DNA from 3 places in the Nonomuraea sp. B208 genome. Region 1 is predicted to be linked to each of the others. Evidence: riboswitches for the same ligand, from Rfam matches in the RefSeq annotation. Region 1 holds a riboswitch; each other region holds the start of a gene.

Evidence for each region. Region 1 has a riboswitch for cyclic di-AMP ahead of AC27IY_RS46935 (C40 family peptidase). Riboswitches for the same ligand answer to the same signal wherever they lie in the genome.
Region 2: it holds a riboswitch for cyclic di-AMP, as region 1 does, so the genes downstream of both, AC27IY_RS18505 (C40 family peptidase) here and AC27IY_RS46935 (C40 family peptidase) in region 1, are expected to answer to the same signal.
Region 3: it holds a riboswitch for cyclic di-AMP, as region 1 does, so the genes downstream of both, AC27IY_RS26355 (CHAP domain-containing protein) here and AC27IY_RS46935 (C40 family peptidase) in region 1, are expected to answer to the same signal.

Annotation. Positions count from the first base shown of each region.
Region 1 covers NZ_BAAJOU010000033.1:334,579-341,484, forward strand. The annotation lists gene serA (phosphoglycerate dehydrogenase) at 1-1,454, shown strand, start outside; gene AC27IY_RS46935 (C40 family peptidase) at 1,869-2,468, opposite strand; cyclic di-AMP (ydaO/yuaA leader) riboswitch at 2,493-2,634, opposite strand; gene AC27IY_RS46940 (3-isopropylmalate dehydrogenase) at 2,747-3,793, shown strand; gene AC27IY_RS46945 (branched-chain amino acid aminotransferase) at 4,017-5,114, shown strand; gene AC27IY_RS46950 (O-methyltransferase) at 5,136-5,780, opposite strand; gene AC27IY_RS46955 (DsbA family protein) at 5,839-6,483, shown strand; gene cimA (citramalate synthase) at 6,672-6,906, shown strand, end outside.
Region 2 covers NZ_BAAJOU010000021.1:331,630-338,535, reverse strand. The annotation lists gene AC27IY_RS18515 (RDD family protein) at 1-637, opposite strand, end outside; gene AC27IY_RS18510 (amino-acid N-acetyltransferase) at 723-1,292, opposite strand; cyclic di-AMP (ydaO/yuaA leader) riboswitch at 1,569-1,719, shown strand; gene AC27IY_RS18505 (C40 family peptidase) at 1,725-2,768, shown strand; gene AC27IY_RS18500 (LuxR C-terminal-related transcriptional regulator) at 2,807-3,019, opposite strand; gene AC27IY_RS18495 (cytochrome P450) at 3,489-4,511, shown strand; gene lysX (bifunctional lysylphosphatidylglycerol synthetase/lysine--tRNA ligase LysX) at 4,505-5,986, opposite strand; gene AC27IY_RS18485 (hypothetical protein) at 6,133-6,612, shown strand; gene AC27IY_RS18480 (type III pantothenate kinase) at 6,715-6,906, opposite strand, start outside.
Region 3 covers NZ_BAAJOU010000024.1:64,925-71,830, reverse strand. The annotation lists gene AC27IY_RS26370 (hypothetical protein) at 1-341, opposite strand, end outside; gene AC27IY_RS26365 (aldo/keto reductase) at 456-1,277, shown strand; gene AC27IY_RS26360 (Gfo/Idh/MocA family protein) at 1,298-2,251, shown strand; cyclic di-AMP (ydaO/yuaA leader) riboswitch at 2,374-2,509, shown strand; gene AC27IY_RS26355 (CHAP domain-containing protein) at 2,522-3,223, shown strand; gene AC27IY_RS26350 (PadR family transcriptional regulator) at 3,297-3,878, opposite strand; gene AC27IY_RS26345 (class II aldolase/adducin family protein) at 3,986-4,669, shown strand; gene AC27IY_RS26340 (VOC family protein) at 4,666-5,577, shown strand; gene AC27IY_RS26335 (tautomerase family protein) at 5,579-5,785, shown strand; gene AC27IY_RS26330 (aldehyde dehydrogenase) at 5,787-6,906, shown strand, end outside.

The sequences.
Region 1 (6,906 bases):
CCCTCATCGTGCGCTCCGCGACGCAGGTCGACGCCGAGGCCATCGCCGCGGCGCCCAAGCTGCGCGTGGTCGCCCGCGCGGGCGTCGGGCTCGACAACGTCGACGTCGAGGCGGCCACCAAGGCCGGTGTCATGGTCGTCAACGCGCCGACCTCCAACATCACCAGCGCCGCCGAGCAGACCGTCGCCCTCATCCTGGCCAGCGCGCGCAACACCGCCCAGGCGCACGCCGCGCTGAAGAACGGGGAGTGGAAGCGGTCCAAGTACACCGGCGTCGAGCTGGACGAGAAGGTCGTCGGCATCCTCGGCTTCGGCAAGATCGGCCAGCTCGTGGCGCAGCGGCTGGCGCCGTTCGGCGTCGAGATCATCGCCTACGACCCCTACCTGCCGCCGGCCCGCGCCGCGCAGCTCGGCGTCAAGCTGGTGAGCCTCGACGAGGTGTTCAAGCAGGCCGACTTCATCACCGTGCACCTGCCGAAGACCAAGGAGACCCTCGGGCTCATCGGCGACGAGGCGCTGCACAAGGTCAAGCCGAGCGTGCGCATCGTCAACGTCGCCCGCGGCGGCATCGTGGACGAGGCCGCGCTCTACTCCGCGATCAAGGAGGGCCGCGTCGCCGGCGCCGGCCTCGACGTCTTCGCCAAGGAGCCCTGCACCGACAGCCCGCTGTTCGAGCTCGACCAGGTCGTCGTCACGCCGCACCTCGGCGCCTCCACCCACGAGGCCCAGGAGAAGGCCGGCACCCAGGTCGCGCGGAGCGTGAAGCTGGCGCTCGCGGGCGAGTTCGTGCCGGACGCGGTCAACGTCCAGGGCGGCGCCGTCGCCGAGGACGTCAAGCCGGGCCTGCCGCTGGCCGAGAAGCTGGGCCGGGTGTTCACCGCGCTGGCCGGCGAGGTCGCCACCAAGCTCGACGTCGAGGTGCGCGGCGAGATCGCCTCCCAGGACGTGCGGGTCATCGAGCTGGCCGCGCTCAAGGGCGTCTTCGCCGACGTCATCGAGGAGCAGGTCACCTACGTCAACGCGCCGCTGCTGGCCAAGGACCGCGGCGTCGCCGTCGAGCTGATCACCAGCTCCGAGAGCCCCGACTGGCGCAACGTGGTGACCGTACGCGGCGTGCTGGCCGACGGCCGCCAGGTCTCGGTGTCGGGCACGCTGTCCGGTCCCCGCCAGATCACCAAGATCGTCGAGGTCAACGGCTACGAGATGGAGATCGAGCCGACGGCGCACCTCGCGTTCTTCACCTACGCCGACCGTCCCGGCATCGTCGGCGTGGTCGGCCGCCTGCTCGGCGAGCACGGCGTCAACATCGCCTCCATGCAGGTGGCCCGCGACGTCAAGGGCGGCAAGGCGCTCATCGCGCTGACCGTCGACTCGGCGATCCCGGCCGACATCGTCGACCAGATCGTGGCCGAGATCGGCGCAGAGAGCGGCCGTTCTGTGGACCTGGAGGACTGACACTCCCCGCCTCGCGCGAAAGGCCGCCGCCCGGATCGGGCGGCGGCCTTTTCGTCGTCTCAGCTGTCTCAGCATGCGGGATGCTAGGACATCCAACGAGATTCCTCGGTTAACGTGGAAGCACATGCGCCAGGTGCTCGTACTCATTACCTGCCGCGGCGAGGCCTGTTAGGGCAGGTCGGCGACTCGCCGCGGTGAACGGCGTCGCGTCGGCCGGTAAGTCCCTCCCGTCAGTAACGCCTCCTCGCGAAACGAGTTGACGATCATGTACGAGATGTACGCCTGGAACCGTGCGGAAGACCACAAGGACGAGGCCGCCGAGGCCCTGCAGACCGCGCTGGACCGCCGCGACAACGGCGGCGCCCCGCAGGAGTCCGGCCGGTAGGGCCCCGGCTCACCCATCAGGGACGTCGGTCAGAGCACCGACGCGACGGGCATGGGCGGTGCCGGCTCCTCCTGCCGCTCCGCCCACTCCCGTACGCCCTTGCGGTCGGGCCGGACGCCGCCGACGAAGACGCTCCTGCGCCAGCTCGACAGCTTTTCCTCCTTGATGACGTCGCCGGTGCGGGGCGCGTGCACCATGTAGCCGGGCCGGGAGATCATCCCGACGTGGCCGAGGTTGCTGAAGAAGACCAGGTCGCCGGGCTTGAGGTGGTTCCAGGAGACCTTCTTGTCGAATGCCGCGTACTGGTCGGCGGCGACGCGGGGCAGCTGGATCCCCGCCTTCTGGTACGCCCGGAGCATGAGGCCCGAGCAGTCGTACCCGCCCCTGCCGGTCCCGCCCCATAGGTACGGGATGCCCTGTTTTTTCAGGGCGAAGTTCAGCGCGATCTTCCAGGCGGGCCTGCTCTGCCGGTCCCGGATCTTCTTGAGTTCCGGACCGGTGAGCGTGGTGGTGAGTGCGCGCTGGTCGAGGGTTTCGGCCTTGGGCGCGCGGTCGGGGTTGTTCTCGTCGGGGGTGGAGGCCTGGGCGGGGGAGGCGAGCACGGCGAGGCCGGTCGCGCCCGCCGCCACGAGAATGGCGATGCGAGACAGGGGACTGTCCTTCCATACGGCCGACCGGGTTAGCTGACGGGCTCGGGCTTGGAAGCAGCCCTACGGCGCATGCCGATTCGCCCCTGGGGGAGAGTGGGTCCCCGGCTCCACGCGAACCGCCGCGTGGATTAGGCAGGGCACGGACGCTAACGAATCGGTCAAAAGATCGCAAATGTTCACAAATCGGACTTCTCGTGAACAGTCCGAGAAATGAGACCGGGTGTTCGTCAGGCGAGACGAGCCGGTAAGGTACCGGCATGGAGTCGCGTAACATCCGCTTGGCCGTCATCCCCGGCGATGGCATCGGCACCGAGGTCGTCACCGAAGGGCTCAAGGTCCTCGAAGCCGTCGGCACGAAGATCGAGCCCACGCACTACGACCTGGGCGCGGCGCGATACCACCGCACCGGCGAGACGCTGCCCGACTCGGTGCTGCAGGAGCTGCGCGGCTACGACGCGATCCTGCTCGGCGCGGTGGGCGACCCCAGCGTGCCGCCGGGCATCCTGGAGCGCGACCTGCTGCTGCGGCTGCGCTTCGAGTTCGACCACTACGTCAACCTGCGCCCGGTCAAACTCTTCCCCGGCGTCGAGACCCCGCTGGCCGACACCACGGCCGAGGACATCGACATGATCGTGGTCCGCGAGGGCACCGAGGGCCTCTACGCGGGCACCGGCGGCGCCATGCGGCGCGGCACGCCGCACGAGATCGCCACCCAGGAGTCGCTCAACACCGCCCACGGCGTCGAGCGCGTCGTCCGCTACGCCTTCGACAAGGCCCAGAGCCGCCCGCGCAAGAAGCTGACGCTGGTCCACAAGACCAACGTCCTCACCTTCGCCGGCGACCTGTGGCAGCGCACGGTCAACCGGGTGGCCGAGGAATACCCCGAGGTCACCACCGACTACTGCCACATCGACGCGGCGTCGATGTTCTTCGTGACGCAGCCGGGGCGCTTCGACGTCGTCGTCACCGACAACCTGTTCGGCGACATCATCACCGACCTCGGCGCGGCCATCGCGGGCGGCATCGGCCTGGCCGCGAGCGGCAACATCAACCCCGAGCGCACGGCGCCCAGCATGTTCGAGCCGGTGCACGGCAGCGCCCCCGACATCGCGGGCCAGGGCAAGGCCGACCCGACCGCCACCATCCTGTCGGTCGCCATGCTCCTCGACCACCTCGGCCTGAGCGCCGAGGCGGCCAAGGTCGAGCAGGCGGTCGCCGACGACATCGTCGAGCGGCTGACCGGCTGGACCGGCCGCACCACCTCGCAGATCGGCGACGACATCACCGCGCGAGTATCCGGCTAGGGCCGCCTAGCCTCCCCACGCGCCTGGCGGTCCGCACCCGGATCGCCAGGCGCTTTTTGCTGTCCGAAGTGGCCGAATCGCCCAACGGCAGCTTGTCATCCCATATGGCGAGACAATAGGAAGTACTAGCTGCCTTCGGGCAGCACTGCCGCGCTGTAGCGGGTCCACGGACCCTCAGGATTCGGTAGATTTTCGCGAAATCGCAGAGAGAAGGACCATCGTCATGACCATCGCTCAGAAGCTCAGCTTCGACGTGCAGCTATCCGACCACGCTCGCACCGCGGCCGAGCGGGAGCAGGTACTGACGAACCCCGGATTCGGGCAGTCCTTCACCGACCACATGATCATCATCGACTACACCGAGGGTCGCGGCTGGCACGACGCCCGGCTGGCGCCGTACGGGCCGCTCTCGCTCGACCCGGCCACCGCGGTCTTCCACTACGCGCAGGAGCTGTTCGAGGGCCTGAAGGCGTACCGGCAGGCCAACGGCTCCATCGTGATGTTCCGCCCGTACGCCAACGCCGCCCGCTTCAACCGCTCGGCCGCCCGCATGGCCATGCCCGAGCTGCCCGAGGAGACGTTCGTCGAGTCGCTCGAACTCCTCGTCCGCACCGACGAGGAGTGGGTGCCGACCACCGAGGGGCACAGCCTCTACCTGCGGCCCTTCATGATCGCCACGCAGGCGGGGCTCGGGGTCAACTACCCGTCCAGGACCTACTCGTACATGGTCATCGCCTCGCCGGCGGCGTCGTACTTCAGCGGCGGCGTCAAGCCCGTCTCGGTGTGGCTGTCCACCGAGTACACCCGGGCCGCCCCCGGCGGCACCGGCTTCGCCAAGTGCGGCGGCAACTACGCCGCCGCCTTCGTCGCCCAGCGCCAGGCCGTCGAGAACGGCTGCGACCAGGTCGTGTGGCTGGACGCCCAGTCCCACGAGTACGTCGAGGAGATGGGCGGGATGAACCTGTTCTTCGTCTTCGGCAACAAGCTCGTCACGCCCGCGCTGACCGGCACCCTGCTCCCCGGCATCACCCGCGAGTCGATCCTGGAGCTGGCCGGCGACCTCGGCCTGGAGACCGAGGAGCGGCTCATCTCGGTCGACGAGTGGCAGTCGGCGTGCGAGTCGGGCGAGCTGACCGAGGTCTTCGCCTGCGGCACGGCCGCCGTGGTGACCCCGGTCGGCTCGGTCAAGGGCGCAGACCGGGCCTGGACGGTCGCCGACGGCACGCCCGGCCCGGTGACCATGCGGGTGCGCGAGGAGCTGGTCGGCATCCAGTACGGCGCCCGCCCCGACGCGCACGGCTGGGTCCACAAGATCGCCTGACCTCGGGGACCCGCGCCCGTCTCAGTGCTTGGTGATCAGCGTCATGCCGTCGGCGACCGGCAGCATGAGCACGCTCACCCGCGGGTCCTCGATCACCAGGTCGTTGAACTGGCGGATCTCCACCGTGGTCGGCTCGTCGTGGGACGGGTCGGCCACGTGCCCGCGGCGCAGCGTGTTGTCGGCGATGAGCAGCCCGCCCGGCCGCATGCGCTCGATCAGCAGCTCGTAGTAGCCGGGGTAGTTGCCCTTGTCGGCGTCCACGAAGGCCAGGTCGACGGTCTGGTCGAAAGCGGCGAGGGTGTCCAGCGCCGGGCCCAGGGTGAGCGTCACCCGGTCGGCCACCCCGGCCTCCGCCCAGTAGCGGCGCGCGATCGAGGTCCACTCCTCGCTCACGTCGAAGCAGTGCAGCCGGCCGCCCCGCAGGCCCCGGGCGATGCAGATCGACGAGTAGCCGGTGAACGTGCCCACCTCCACGGCCACCTGCGGGGCCATGAGCTGGGTGATCATCGTGAGGAACGTGCCCTGGTCGGGGGAGATCTGCATCCCCGCGCTGTCGCCCGTGACCTCCATGGTCTCCTGGGCCAGTCGCTCCAGCAGGGGGTCGGGCTTGGTCGAGTGCTCGTACACGTAACGCGCCACGGCTGGGGTCAGGAGGTCTGCCTTCATACGGCCATTGTTTCCGTTCCGGTAGGGTCTGCGCGATCGACAAGCTGAGAGTGGGCGAATGATGAAGCGGTTGGTGGCGGTCGCGGTCGCGTGCGCGGTGATCGCGGTGCTCGGTGTGCTGGCGTTCTCCGAGCCGGGCGAGAGCTCGGCCGAGGTGCGGCTGACCCGTCAGCTCGACGGGTCCATGGTGCTGGCGGACCGCGGCGGCGATGCTCCCGTCCTGGATGTCTACGAGGATTTTGACTGCCCGGTCTGCAAGGACATGCACGCCAAGGTCGATCCGACGATCCAGCGGCTGGCGCGTGAGGGCAAGGTCAAGGTCGTCTTCCACGCCGTGACCATCTTCCGCGACGAGCCCATGCGCTCCAACTCCATCCGCGCCGCCGCGGCCGCGCGCTGCGTCCCCGAGTCGAGCTGGCTGGCCTTCCGCGACGAGCTGTACGCGATCCAGCCGGCCCCGCACGGCGTGGCCTCGGGCTTCACCGTCGAGGAGCTGGTCGGGGCGGCGAGGAAGGCGGGCGCGCAGGTGGACAGCTGCGTACGCGACCAGTCGTACGCCGACGCGCACCTGGCCGAGACCGCGAAGGTCCGGTTGGAGGGCACCCCCACGCTGCTGCTGGACGGCAAGCTGCTGGGTGGCGAGGCGTTCGACCCGCAGGCCCTGGAGCATGCCGTCACGGGCGGTGGCGGCGTCACCGTGTAGGCGTCCGAGCAGTGAGATCCTTGTGCCGAATGGTGGAAACGTATGGCAGACTGATGAGCACCATGTTCTACGGTCTGCTCATTATCGGCAGGCGCGCTGGCTGACACAGGGACACCGCCAGCGCGCAGACCTCTCACGTCCGTGAGGGGTCTTTTTGTTTTCCAGGGATCTCCAGAAGGAAGAAGCTCATGGCCGATGACCGGTTCCACGTATATGACACGACACTGCGTGACGGCGCGCAGCAGGAAGGGCTCAACCTGACCGTCGCCGACAAGCTCGCCGTCGCGCGTCACCTGGACGGACTGGGCGTCGGTTTCATCGAGGGCGGCTGGCCCGGAGCCAATCCCAAGGACACCGAGTTCTTCAGGCGTGCTCGCACCGAGCTCGACCTGAAGCACGCGCAGCTCGCCGCGTTCGGCGCGA
Region 2 (6,906 bases), on a different contig from region 1:
GCTGGCCGTAGCCCTGCTGCTGGCCGTAGTCGGGCTGCGACTGCGGCTGCTGGCCGTAGCCCTGGCCGTAGTCGGGCTGCGACTGCGGCTGCTGGCCGTACTGCGGTTGCTGGCCGTAGCCCGGCTGGGTGCCGTACTGGCCCGAGGAGGGCTGCTGGCCGTAGCCCGGCTGCGACTGCGGCTGCTGGCCGTACTGGGGCTGCTGGCCGTAGCCCGGCTGGGACTGGCCCTGCTGGCCGTAGCCCTGCTGACCGTAGTCAGGCTGGGACTGCGGCTGCTGGCCGTAGCCCTGCTGCTGGCCGTAGCCCTGCTGCTGGCCGTACTGCGGTTGCTGGCCGTAGCCCTGCTGCTGGCCGCCGTACTGGGGCTGCTGGCCGTAGCCCTGCTGCTGGCCGTACTGCGGTTGCTGGCCGTAGCCCGGCTGCTGGCCGTACTGGGGCTGCTGGCCGTAGCCGGGCTGCTGCTGGTTGTAGGGGGACTGGCCGAAGGCGTCGTCCGTGCGGTAGCCGACCACGGTGGCGTCGGGGTCGGGCTCGCCGGGGTGACGGCCCTGGTGCTGCTGGCCGTAGGGGGGATTGCCAGGCGCGGAGTTCTCGCCGGATTCGTCTTGCGGATACGGCGGCTGTCCGGTGCTCACCGTGTCACCTCGCTTCGCGTGCGCATGTGGCACGTGTCAGGGCACATGCCTGTGCTGCCCAACGTATCGACATAGGTATCAACAATCACCTTTCCAATTGGTCAAGGTCCGCGTCACCCGATGTCAGATGGAGCAGCATGCGGGTGTTGCCCAGGGTGTTCGGCTTGACGTGCTCCAGGTCGAGGAACTCGGCCACACCCTCGTCGTACGAGGCCAGAAGTTCGGCGTAGACCTCCGGTGAGACCGGTGTCCCCTGGATGGGCCGGAACCCGTGCCTGGCGAAGAATTCGATCTCGAAAGTGAGACAGAATACGCGCCGCAGACCCAGATCCTTGGCCTGCTGTATGAGAGCCTCCACGATCCGGTGGCCGATGCCCATGCCCCGGCACTCCGGATCGACGGCGACCGTGCGGACCTCGGCGAGATCCTCCCACAGGACGTGCAGGGCGCCGCAGCCGGCGACCCGCCCGCCGAGATCGGCCACCCAGAACTCCTGTACGTCCTCGTACAGCGTCACCGTGGTCTTCTCCAGGAGCCGAGGACCCGCGCCCGCGTAGGTGTCGACCAGGCGCCTGATGCCGCGGACGTCGGGCGTGCGGGCACGCCGGACCACCACCGCGGTCTCGGGCGCTGTCAGCTCGGCCACCTGCTCCATGGCTCTCCAGAGTACAGATGTCATTACGGCTCGGACCTAACTCCCTCAACCGCCCCGTACCCGGGGTCCGGTACGACTGTCCAGGCGCAGGTCCGACGTTCGCCGACGTCAGGCAAAACCAAGGGCAAAAAGGACATAAAGTCTCTCCTGTACGCTTGATCACGAGATCACCTTGTGACCCTTCGGTTGTGAAACCTCAACAGATCAAGCAGTTCTGGTTGAGCAGGAACCGGGAGTGCATTAGTGTCCAGCGACGACGTTCCCCGCGTGTCGCGCGCGGGAGACACGCCCAATTCCCGCAAGGGAAGCCGGGGACCCGCCGATGGCGCCCGCCGCACGCCATCACTGGGGTGAATCCGAAACGTTCGGTAGGGCTCCTCCGGCCCGAACCCGTCAGCTAACCCGGTAGGCGTCGAGGAAGGGAGTCGGTTGGTGAAGCGCACGCGCACGCGTGGGGACGAGAGGACGGCGGGCGGGAGCGCCCCCCGTCGGGAGCGGTTCCGGCGGCCGTTCCGCCTCGGAGCGGCGGCCCTGATGGCCGGCGCGTTACTGGCGGCCCCCATCGCCCCAGCGTCCGCGGAGCCCAAGCCCTCCCTCAAGGAGCTGTCGGAGCGGGTCGAGAAGCTGCACGTCGAGATCGAGACGCTCACGGAGCAGTACAACGGCCAGCGGGAGAAGTACAAAACCGCCAAGAAGGCCGCCGACTCCGCCCAGCAGACCTTGGCCGACAGCCAGGCCGACCTCGCCGCCAAGCGCGCGAAGGCCGTCATGCTCGCCCAGAACGCCTACATCACCGGCGGGCTCAACCGCTCGCTCACGTTCATGCAGTCCGACGATCCCGAGAAGTTCCTCGACCGGGCCGCGACCACCCACGCGCTGGAGACGCAGCAGAGCGAAGAGGTCAACCAGCTGCTCAAGGCCATGGACGCGGCCACCCGCGCCGAGGCCGGCGCCAAGACCCGCATGGAGGAGCTGCGCGGGATCGTGGCCGACCTCGACGCCAAGCGCGACAAGATCACCGCCCTCGTGGCCAAGACGGAGAGCAGCCTCTTCCGCCGCGCCCTCGGCGAGGCCGGGCAGCCCGGCACCCGCGCCGTACGCGTCAACCTGCCGATCCCCGGCACCGGCAAGGCCGCCGCGGCCGCCAGGTGGGCGCTCACGCAGCAGCTCAAGCCGTACGTGTGGGGCGCGGGAGGCCCCAGCTCCTACGACTGCTCCGGCCTGGTCATGGCCGCCTTCAGGCGCGTCGGCATCTCGCTGCCGCACTACACCGGCGACCAGTGGACCGCGGGTCGGCACATCTCCCGTGAGGAGATGCGCCCCGGCGACCTGGTCTTCTTCTACAGCGACCTGCACCACGTCGGCATCTACATCGGCGGGGGCATGATGGTGCACGCCCCGCGCACCGGCGACGTCGTACGGGTGGCCGCGCTCGGCAACCGGCCCTTCGCGGGCGCGGTGCGCATCGCAGACTGAGCCGGCATGACCCGGTGACCCTTGCTCCAAGCGTCCCTTCAGATGAGATGGCGGCGTGCCGCCCAGGCCACGGCCTCGATGGCCGTGGCCACACCGATGCGGTCGCAGATGCCGCGCAGTCTTCGGCGCACCGTGCGTCCGCTGATGTCCAGACGTCTCCCCACTCGATCCACAGTGACGCCCTTGGCCAGCTCGCCGAGTAAAGCCAGATCCGCGTGGCTCAGCTCAACGCCTTCAGTGAGCACTTCCATCGGGAGCCCTCCCCCCCAACAGCAGAATTTGGACCTCACAACGGGCCAAAGCCGCTCGTCTCGCAGAAGGTAAACGCATCTCTGAAAGGTCGTCAAGCGTGATAAATCCCGCCCTTGACGAGCGCTATTGACATGATCGCGTATATGTGACCTACTCGCCATATGCCGACCGGATGCTGGACGCGCGATGACCGATCTCGTTGATCAGTCCGGAGGCTCATCACCCTCCCCTTCGGGTTCGGCGGACCTTCTGGGTTTTGATCCCGCGGACCCCGGCTTTCTGGTTGATCCCTATGCGCGCTACCACGCGCTGCGCGAACGCGGGCCGATCTTCCGTACGCCGGCCGGGCTGTTCGTCCTGACCGATCACGAATTGTGCGGCGCCATGCTCCGCGATCCGCGTTTCGGTCACGGCCCCAGTCCCATCAACCGCGTCAATCCAGGTCAGCCTGTCGAGTCATTTCTGCGGATGGATCCGCCCGATCACACCCGGTTACGCGGTCTGGTCAGCAGGGCGTTCACGCCCCGCATGGTCGAACGGCTGCGCCCGCGCGTCGAGGCCGTCACCGCCGGGCTGATCGCGGCGCTGCCCGAGGAGGGCGACCTGGTTTCCGGCTTCGCGTACCCGCTGCCGGTCAGGGTGATCTGCGAGATGCTGGGGGTGCCGCCGGAAGATCACGAGCGCTTCCAGGGCTGGAGCGAGACGGCCGCCCGCAGCCTTGACCCGATGCTTACAGCGGAGCTGATATCGGAGAGCGGGCGGTCAGGAAGAGAGTTCCGCGACTACTTCCGCGACCTCCTGGAGCTCCGGCGCCGGCAGCCGGGCGACGACCTGCTGAGCGCACTCACCCGGGTCGAGGAGCTGACCGAGGGCGAGCTGCTGGCCACCTGCGTGCTGCTGCTCGTGGCCGGGCACGAGACGACCGTCAACCTCATCGCCAACGGGGTGCTCGCCCTGGTCCGGCACGGCCTGCTCGCGTACGCCGCCGAGCGGCCGCGGCAGGTCGTCGAGGAGGTGCTGCGCTACGACCCGCCGGTCCAGCTCACCGGACGGGTGGCGCTGCGCGACGCGGAGCTCGGCGGGACGCCGGTGCCCGCGGGGACGGCCGTGGTCGCGCTGATCGGCGCGGCCAATCGCGACCCCGCGGTCTTCCCCGACCCCGACCACCTCGACCCCACCCGATCCGACCCCGGCCGACCCGACCCCGGCCGACCCGACCTCAGCCGCTCCGACCCCGGCCGATCCGACCTCAGCCGCTCCGACGCCACCCGCTCGGATGGCGCTCGTGAGCCGGGGCGGCATCTCGCCTTCGGGCTCGGCATCCACTTCTGTCTCGGGGCGACGCTGGCCAGGATGGAGGGCGAGATCGCGCTCTCCGCCCTGGCCGTCGCGGCGCCACGGATGGAGCTGCTCGATCCCGCGCCGCCGTACAAGCCGAACCTGGTGCTGCGGGGGCTCGCGCGGCTCCCCGTGCGGCTCAATCGTCAGTGAGTGGGCTTCACCAGCGGGAACAGGATCGTCTCGCGGATGTTCTTGCCGGTGAACGCCATGATCATCCGGTCGATGCCCGCGCCCATGCCGCCCGTGGGCGGCATGCCGTACTCGAGGGCCGCCAGGAAGTCCTCGTCGAGCTGCATCGCCTCGGGGTCGCCGCCGGCGGCGAGCAGTGACTGCTCCACCAGCCGGTGCCGCTGGTCGATCGGGTCGTTGAGCTCGGAGTAGCCGGTGCCCAGCTCGGTGCCGAAGCCGATGAGGTCCCACTTCTCGGTGAGCAGCGGGTTGTCGCGGTGGAGGCGGGCCAGCGGCGAGGTCTCCAGCGGATAGTCCATGACGAACGTCGGCTGCACCAGCGTGTGCTCCACCAGCGCCTCGAACAGCTCCTGCACGAGCTTGCCCGAGCCCCACTTCGGGTCCCAGTGGACCTCGCGCCGGTCGGCGATCTTGCGGAGCTCCTCCAGCGTGGTGGAGGTGGTGATCTCCTCGCCGACGGCCTCGGAGACCAGGCCGTAGAGCGTCGCCCGGGGCCACTCGGCCATGCCGAGGTCGATCTCGACGCCGTCGTGCACGACGACCGTGGTGTCCAGGGCGGCCACGACGGCCTTTTGGTACATCCGCTGCGTCAGGTCGGCGATGTCGTGATAGTCGAGGTAGGTGCCGTACGCCTCGAGCATGGTGAACTCGGGGTTGTGCGTCGAGTCGGCGCCCTCGTTGCGGAAGTTGCGGTTGATCTCGAAGACCTTCTCGACGCCGCCGACCACGAGCCGCTTGAGATAGAGCTCGATCGCGATGCGCAGATAGAGCTCCATGTCGTAGGCGTTGATGTGGGTGCGGAAGGGCCGGGCCGCCGCGCCGCCGTGGATCGGCTGCAACATCGGCGTCTCGACCTCGAGGTAGCCCTCCTCGTGCCAGAACTCGCGCACCGCGCGCACGGTGGCGCTGCGGACGCGGGCCATCTTCCTGGCCTCGTCGTTGACGATGAGGTCGACGTAGCGCTGGCGTACGCGGGCCTCGGGGTCGGTGAGGCCGACGTGCTTCTCCGGCAGCGGACGCAGGCACTTGGCGGTGATCTGCCAGTCGTCGGCGAGCACGGACAGCTCGCCGCGCCGCGAGGTGATGACCTCGCCGGTGATGCCGACGTGGTCGCCGAGGTCGACGTCGCGCTTCCAGCGGGCCAGCGACTCCTCGCCCACCCGGTCGAGGGAGATCATGACCTGCAGGTCGGCCTCGCCGTCGCGGAGGGTGGCGAAGCAGAGCTTCCCGCCGACGCGGCTGAGCATGACGCGACCGGCCACCGACACGCTCTCGCCCGTGGCGGTGTCGGGCTCAAGGCCCTGGTATTTCTCCCTGACCTCGGCGTTGGTCGCCGTACGGGGGAAATTCACCGGGTAAGGATCGACGCCCTCACTGCGAAGGCGGTCGAGCTTCTCCCTCCGGATCCGCATCTGCTCGGGAAGTTCTTCGCTCACAGCACTAAAGCGTAGGGGATATGGCGAACTGCAAGGGCTCGTCGGCCCGTTGCAGGGTGCCTGCAAGAGGGCTCTTTTATCAATGACTCACGAGCTCAGGGGGAGGCCGGCAGGGAGCCGGCCCAGGGGAGCTCCAGGAGAGAGAAATGTTCAAGAAGCTCGCGATCGGCACCCTCGCCGCCGCCGCCACCACCGCAGTCGCCCTGTCGATGCCCGCCGCCGCCTTCGCCTCCGCGCCCCACGCCGACGACTACTCCTCGCACTGGGGCCCGGTCTACGCCAAGCACTTCCAGGCCAAGGCCGAGGGCAGCGTCACCGTCAGCTGGGACGACGACGGCGAGTCGAACGAGGTCCACGTGCGCGGCAAGCTCTGGGACCGCGACAACCGCAGCTACGACGAGGGCGGCAAGTGCGCGTACGTGCGCTTCCAGGCCGAGGACTTCGACGGCGACTGGTCGCCGGTCTTCTGGCGGAAGTACTGCGGCTACCCCAGCTTCCAGCGCTTCCACTTCGAGGAGAACGACGTCCAGACCCTGCGCGTGCAGGTCTGCCAGATCGGCCTGAACAGCAAGTTCCCCACCAAGTGCGGCCGCTGGGACTACATCTACACCAACGAGAACGAGTAGTGACGCCTGAGCTCGCATCCGAGCACCCTGGCGCCATGACGACCGAGCACCCGAAGACCGCGGGCGGCCCCTTATCCGAGCGGGGGGCCGCCTGCTCCTGTGTCAGCCCGCGTTGCGGTGGTAGATCAGGCGCAGGCCGATGAGCGTGAGCCACGGCTCGTGCACGTCGATCGAGCGCGACTCGCCGACCACCAGCCCGGCGTGCCCGCCGGTGGCGACGACCGTGACCTCGTCGGGGTCGTCGGCCAGCTCGGCCGTCATGCGCTCGACGATGCCGTCCACCTGGCCGGCGAA
Region 3 (6,906 bases), on a different contig from region 1:
GGCCCGGCGGCCAGCAGCTCCAGCAGGCGCAGCGTGGCGAGGCCGTCGTCCACGATGACGACCCGGCCGGGCCACGACGCCAGCCAGCGCACCTGCACCCTGCCGGAGAAGGCGTCGCCGACCGCGAGGACCCGGCGCGGCATGCGCTCGCGCGGATCGGCCAGCACCAGCCCGTCGGGCGCGCCGAGGGAGCGCAGCTCCGCGCGGGTGGCCTTCAGCGCGCGCAGCCCCGCGCGCGGCACGACCGTGGTCACGGGCCCGAGGAGCCCCGCGTGGTGGGCCTCGACGGCGCACAGCATCTGGAGCGGCGACTCCACCCAGGCCGACGCCTGTCCGACCACTCCTGCCCCTCCCGGCCGATGGGCCTCCCAGCAGGGTGATGGCCCGTCCATGACGCCGTTAAGTTACCCCTGCCGCCTTAAGCCGCCAGGAACGCGACGTGAACAATGGAGACTATGAACTCGCTCATGCTCAACACCGACGGCGTGCAGATCCCGCAGCTGGGGTTCGGCGTCTGGCAAATCCCCGGCGACGAGGCCGAGCAGGCCGTGCGCACCGCGCTGGAGGCCGGCTACCGGCACATCGACACAGCCGCCGCCTACGGCAACGAGGAGGGCGTGGGCCGGGCCGTGCGCGCGAGCGGGCTGCCGCGCGAGAAGGTGTTCATCACGACCAAGCTGTGGAACGGCGACCACGGCCGCGCCGAGCAGGCCTTCGACGAGAGCCTGGCCCGGCTGGGCCTCGATTACGTCGACCTCTTCCTCATCCACTGGCCGGTGCCGCGGCAGGACAAGTACGTCCAGGCCTGGAAGGCCCTGGAGAAGATCTACCGGGACGGCCGGGCCAGGGCGATCGGGGTGTCCAACTTCACCGTCCCCACGCTCACCCGGCTGATGGAGGAGACGGGCATCACGCCGTCGATCAACCAGATCGAGCTCCATCCCTACCTGCAGCAGCGCGAGATGCGCGAGTTCCACGAGGCCAACGGCATCCTCACGGAGGCGTGGAGCCCGCTCGGCCAGGGCAGGGGCCTGCTGGACGATCCGGCGCTCGCGGTGCTGTCGGGCAAGTACGGCAGGACGCCCGCCCAGATCGTGCTCCGCTGGCACCTGCAGCTCGGCAACGTGGTGATCCCGAAGTCGGTCACCCCGGCGCGCATCAAGGAGAACATCGACGTGTTCGGCTTCATCCTCGACACCGAGGACATGGCCGCCATCGGAGCGCTCAACCAGGGCAAGCGCCTCGGGCCCGACCCCGACACCTTCAACGCCACCTGAACCCTCTACGATCTCGCCTTGTGCGAGATTTTGCGTGGGGCATAGCGGCGACCGGCGGCATCGCCCAGACCGTGGGGACGGCCATCGCGGCCGAGCCGGGCATGCGGGTGGCCGCCGTCGGCTCCCGCGACCTCGGCCGGGCGCGGGCGCTGGCGGCGACGCTCGGCGCGGAGTCGGCGTACGGCTCCTACGAGCAGCTGTGCGCCGACCCGGCCGTGGACGCGATCTACGTCGCCACGCCCCACGCCCAGCACCTCCCGGTGGCCGCGGCCGCCATCGCGAACGGCAAGGCCGTGCTGTGCGAGAAGCCGCTCGCGGCGAGCGTGGCCGACGCCGAGACGATGGTGCGCCTGGCGCGCGAGGCGGGCGTCTTCCTCATGGAGGCCATGTGGATGCGGTTCAACCCGCTGATCCGCATGATCGCCACCGACGAGCGCTTCGGGGAGATCCGCTCGGTGCAGGCGTCCTTCGGCTTCGCCCATCCCTATGACGAGGCGCACCGGCTGTGGGCTCCCGAGCTGGGCGGCGGCGCGCTGCTCGACCTCGGCATCTACCCGTTCGGGCTGGCGCAGCTGCTGCTCGGCATGCCCGAGAGCCTGCGCGTCACCGGGGCGCTCGCGCCCAACGGCGTGGACGCCGAGGCGGCGGGGCTGCTGACGTACTCCGGGGGGCGGCACGCCGTGGTGGCGACCTCGTTGCTCGCGCACTACCCCAACTCCGCCCACGTGGTCGGCACGGGCATGCGGGCGGACATCCCGGCGGCGTTCTGGGCGCCGGAGCGGATCGTGCTGTCCGCGCCCGGCATGGAGCCCGAGGAGCATCTGCTCGATCCGGCCGACAACGGCTACGCGGGTGAGGTGCGCGAGGTGCGTGCCGCGGTGGCCGAGGGACGGACCGAATCGGCGGTCATGCCGCTTGACGAATCCCTTGCCATGATGGGGCTGCTGGCCGACGCCCGGCAACAACTGTCCTGACCAGCCCTTTAGGGATTTGTCATCTCCTTGCCATGTGTATTACCTTATGGGGCATCTCAGGGCATACGTCCGTTTTGTCGGAGTATGTCTGACCATCGCAAGTGAAAGAACATCACAGGATCGTCCTGTGACCGCTGAATCCGCCACGCGCGGAACCGGGGACCCACGTCCTTTGGGGTGAATCGGCATCACGTGCCGTAGGGCAGCTTCCACGTCCGAACCCGTCAGCTAACCCGGTAAGCGGCATGGAAGCAAGGAGTAACCCCCTCGATGGCCAAGCACGGCTTCACCGCTGCCCGAAAGATGAAGATCGCCTACGCCGTCCTCGGCACGGCCGTGGCCGCCGCCGCGCTCGGCCCGCAGGCCGCGAACGCCGAGACCGCGTCGGCCGCAGGACAGCACAGCAGCACTGTCAAGAGCACCAAGAACCCGGTCGACCACGCCGCCCAGCGCTCCCGCGCCGACGAGAACAAGATCCAGGTCACCGCCGACCAGGTGCTGTCCATGGCCCGCTCCCAGGTGGGCACCAGCGAGAACGCCGCCGGCGGCGGCACCCCGTACCAGCGCTGGTACGCCGACTCGAAGCGGGCCGCCGAGACCATCGCCCGCGACGGCGGCACCCCCGCCGGCTACCTCAACGCCCCCTGGTGCGCGATGTTCGTCTCCTGGGTCGGCGAGAAGACCGGCGCCCGCCCGCAGATCGGCTGGGACGCCTGGACCGTCGCCCACGCCAAGTGGTTCAAGAACAACGACCGCTTCGGCACCGTCGCCAAGCCCGGCGCGGTGGTCTTCTTCTCCTGGAGCGGCAGCAAGGACCTCGACGCCATCAACCACGTCGGGTTCGTCGAGAAGGACAACCAGGACGGCACCATCTCCACCATCGAGGGCAACACCGGCAACGGCAAGGTGGAGGAGCGCGTCCGGCCGAAGTGGCAGGTCGTCGGCTACGGCTACCCCGAGTACGCCTCCTGACCTCACCCACGTACGAGCGCGCGTCCCCATCGCCCGGGGACGCGCGCTCGTCGCGTGTGCGGCCCCGCCCGGGTCAGGGCGTGGGCTCTTCCAGCAGCCGCAGGCTCTCGCGGGCCCACTCGGCGCGGGCCGTCGCGACCGCGATCTGGCCGGCGAAGACGTGCGCCTTCAGCGCGGCGATGCGGTCGTGCTCGGCCGCCGGGCGGTTCTTCAGCCGCTCCTTGAGCAGGGGCGTGTCCTTGGCCAGCAGCGCCTCCCTGTGCGCCCGCCACTCGGCGGCGAGCTGCTCCTGCTCGGCGATGAACGCCTTGAGCACCGACGCGGCCCGGTCCGGCTCGATCATGTCGAAGAACAGCGCCTGCAGGAAGAACGCGTCGCGCGCCGGCGGCGGGGTGTGGGAGGTGCCGAGCCAGGCGCGCAGCTCCGCCAGGCCGCGTTCGGTGATGGAGTAGACGGTCCTGCTCAGCCTGGTGCCCCGGATCTCCTTCTGGCCCTCGATGAGGCCGACCTGCTCCATCTGGCGCAGCGTGGGATAGATCTGGCTCTGCGGCGCCGACCACACCCAGCGCGGGGCGGCCTCGAAGAAGCGGGTCAGCTCGTACCCGTTCATGGGGCGCGCCTCCAGGACGCCGAGCAGCGCGTGCTGAAGCGACATGCCCTCCAGCATAGGGAGAGCATGATCCGTTCCTCTAGAACAGGTATGGAGATACATGTATTGTCCTCCCTGTCTTCGGGAACGATCTCGCGAGGAGGCGGGCGGCGGTGCGCACGGCTGAAGCCGGACCCTTACCGGAAGAGCACTTACGGACCGAGCTGGCCCTGGCCGGGCGGGCGCTGGCGGCGGCGGGGCTGGTGACCGCGTTCGGGCACGTCTCGGTCCGGACCGGCGCCGACCGGCTGCTGATGACTCCACCCGTGCCCCTCGGCACCCTCACGGCCGCGTCCCCGTACGCCGAGCTCCCCCTCGACGCCGCCGAACTGCCCGGCGGAGCGCCGCGCGAGGCGTGGATCCACGTCGAGATCGCCCGCGCCCGCCCCGGCGCCGGCGCGATCTGCCGGGCGCAGCCGCCCGCCGCCACCGCGCTCGCCGCCGCCGGGGTGCCCATCCGGCCACTCCACGGGCAGGGCGCCTTCCTCGGGCCCGAGGTGCCCGTGCTCGACGACGCCGTGCTCGTCCGCGACCGGGCCCGCGGCCGGGCGCTCGCCGACCGGCTCGGCGACTCCCCCGCCCTGGTCATGCGGGGCAACGGCGCGGTCACCGCCGGCGCGAGCGCCGGCGAGGCCGTCGCCCTCATGTGGGTGCTGGAGGCCAGCGCCCGCATGAACGCCACCGCCGCCGCGGCCGGCACCCCCGTCCCCCTCACCCCCGCCGAACAGCGGGCGTGGCGGTCCGCCGCGCCCGAACTCCTTGCCCGCATCTGGTCCCACCTCCGGGAGTCGTCATGATCGAGTTGACGGACATCGCCTACGTCCGCTCCGGCGCCGCCGACCTGGACACCGCCGTGCGCTTCGCGGTCGACGTCGTCGGCATGGAGCTCACCGCCCAGGAGAACGGCGTCGCCTACCTGCGCGCCGACCAGCGCCACCACTGCCTCGCCCTGGTCGAGGGCGAGTCCGGCGTCATCAGCTCCGGCTTCACCGTCCGCGACGAGGACGCGCTGGCCGCCGCCGAGACCGAGCTGGAGAAGGCAGGCGTCGCCGTCGCGCGGGGCGGCGCCGAGGAGGCCCGCTCGCGCCGGGTCCGCGACTTCCTCTCCTTCGACGACCCCTTCGGCAACCGGGTCGACCTCGTCATCGACCAGGTGACGCTCACCGCCCCCGTACGGCACGGCCGCGAGGCCGGCATCACCGAGTTCGGCCATCTGTGCCTGGACGCGCCCGACGTGCGCGAGGCGTACCGCTTCTGGAACGGCCTGTTCAACGCCCGCGTCTCCGACTGGATCGGCGACTGGGCCTGCCTCATGCGCATCGACCAGGTCCACCACAAGCTCGCCGTGTTCCAGGGCAGCCGGCCGGGGCTCTGCCACATCAACTTCCAGGTGGACTCGCTCGACGACGTCATGCGCAACTGGCACTTCCTGGAGGCGAACGGCGTCGAGATCGAGATGGGTCCCGGCCGCCACCCCCAGTCCACGGCCGTGTTCGTCTACTTCAAGGGCCCCGAGGGCATCACGTACGAGTACTCGTGGGGCGTGCGCCTCATCACCGACGAGGACGCCTGGCGCCCCCGCTACTTCGACCCCGCCGAGCCGGGCTCGATCGACATGTGGCAGGGCCCCACGCGGCGCGTCCACACCCAGCCGCAGATCCGCCGTCCCCTGCCGGGGCGGCCCGTCACGGGAAGCGAGGGCTGACATGCCGCTGGTCGAGGTGTCCCTGTCCGAAGGGCGTGATCCGGCCGCGATCCGGGCGCTCATCCACGAGCTGCACGCCGCCGTGGAGCGGGCGATCGGCTCGCCGGCCCAGAGCATCAGGGTGATCGTCAGGGAGGTGCCGCGTACGCACTGGGCGGCCGGCGACCAGACGCTCGCCGAACGCGACGAGATCAGCAAGGGCGGTTGACGTGGAGTTCTTCGGGCACGTGATCGACGGCGCCGAGGTCGCCTCGGCGAGCGGCGAGACCTTCGCCAGCGTCGATCCCTACACCCGCGAGCCGTGGGCCGAGGTCGCGCTCGGCGGCCCGGCCGAGGTGGACCTGGCCGTCGCGGCGGCGCGGCGCGCGTTCGACGAGGGGCCCTGGCCGCGCATGGGCCGCGCCGAGCGCGGGCGGCTGCTGCACCGCCTGGCGGACCTCATCCTGGCCCACGCCGACCGGCTCGGCCTGGCCGACACGCGCGACATGGGCAAGCCGATCAGCCAGAGCCGCGGCAACGACGTGCCCCGCGCCGCCGACAACTTCCGCTTCTTCGCCGACCACGCCCGCCTCACCCCGGCCGAGGCCCTGCCGATGGACTCCGGCCACCACGCCTACACCCGCTACGAGCCGGTCGGCGTGGCCGCCGCCGTCGCGCCGTGGAACTTCCCGCTCATGCTGGAGACCTGGAAGATCGCGCCCGCGCTGGCCTGGGGCAACACGGTCGTGCTCAAGCCCGCCGAGGACACGCCCGCCTCGGCGACCATCCTCGCCCGGCTCGCGCTGGAGGCGGGCCTGCCGCCCGGCGTGCTCAACGTCGTGCACGGGTACGGCCCGGACTCGGCCGGCCAGGCGCTCACCGAGCATCCCGGCGTGGACCGCATCACGTTCACCGGCGAGTCGGCGACCGGCCGCGTCATCTCGGCCGCCGCCGCCCGCAACCTCGTCCCGGTCAGCCTGGAGCTCGGCGGCAAGGGCGGCAACGCCGTCTTCGCCGACGCCGACCTGGACAACGCGGTGAGCTGGTCGCTGCGCGCGATCTTCACCAACGCCGGGCAGGTCTGCCTGGCCGGCTCCCGCCTGTACGTGCAGCGCCCGGTGTTCGAGGAGTTCCTGGCCCGCTTCACCGCCGCCGCCGGGGCGATGCGGCTCGGCGACCCCAAGCTGGAGGACACCGAGCTCGGGCCGCTAGCCTCCGAGACGCACCACCGCAAGGTGCGCGGCTACGTCGAGACCGTCGCCGCCGAGGGCGGCACCGTGCACGCGGGCGGGCTCGGCGACGGCTGGTTCGTCCGGCCGACGATCGTCACCGGCCTGCCCGCCACCGCCC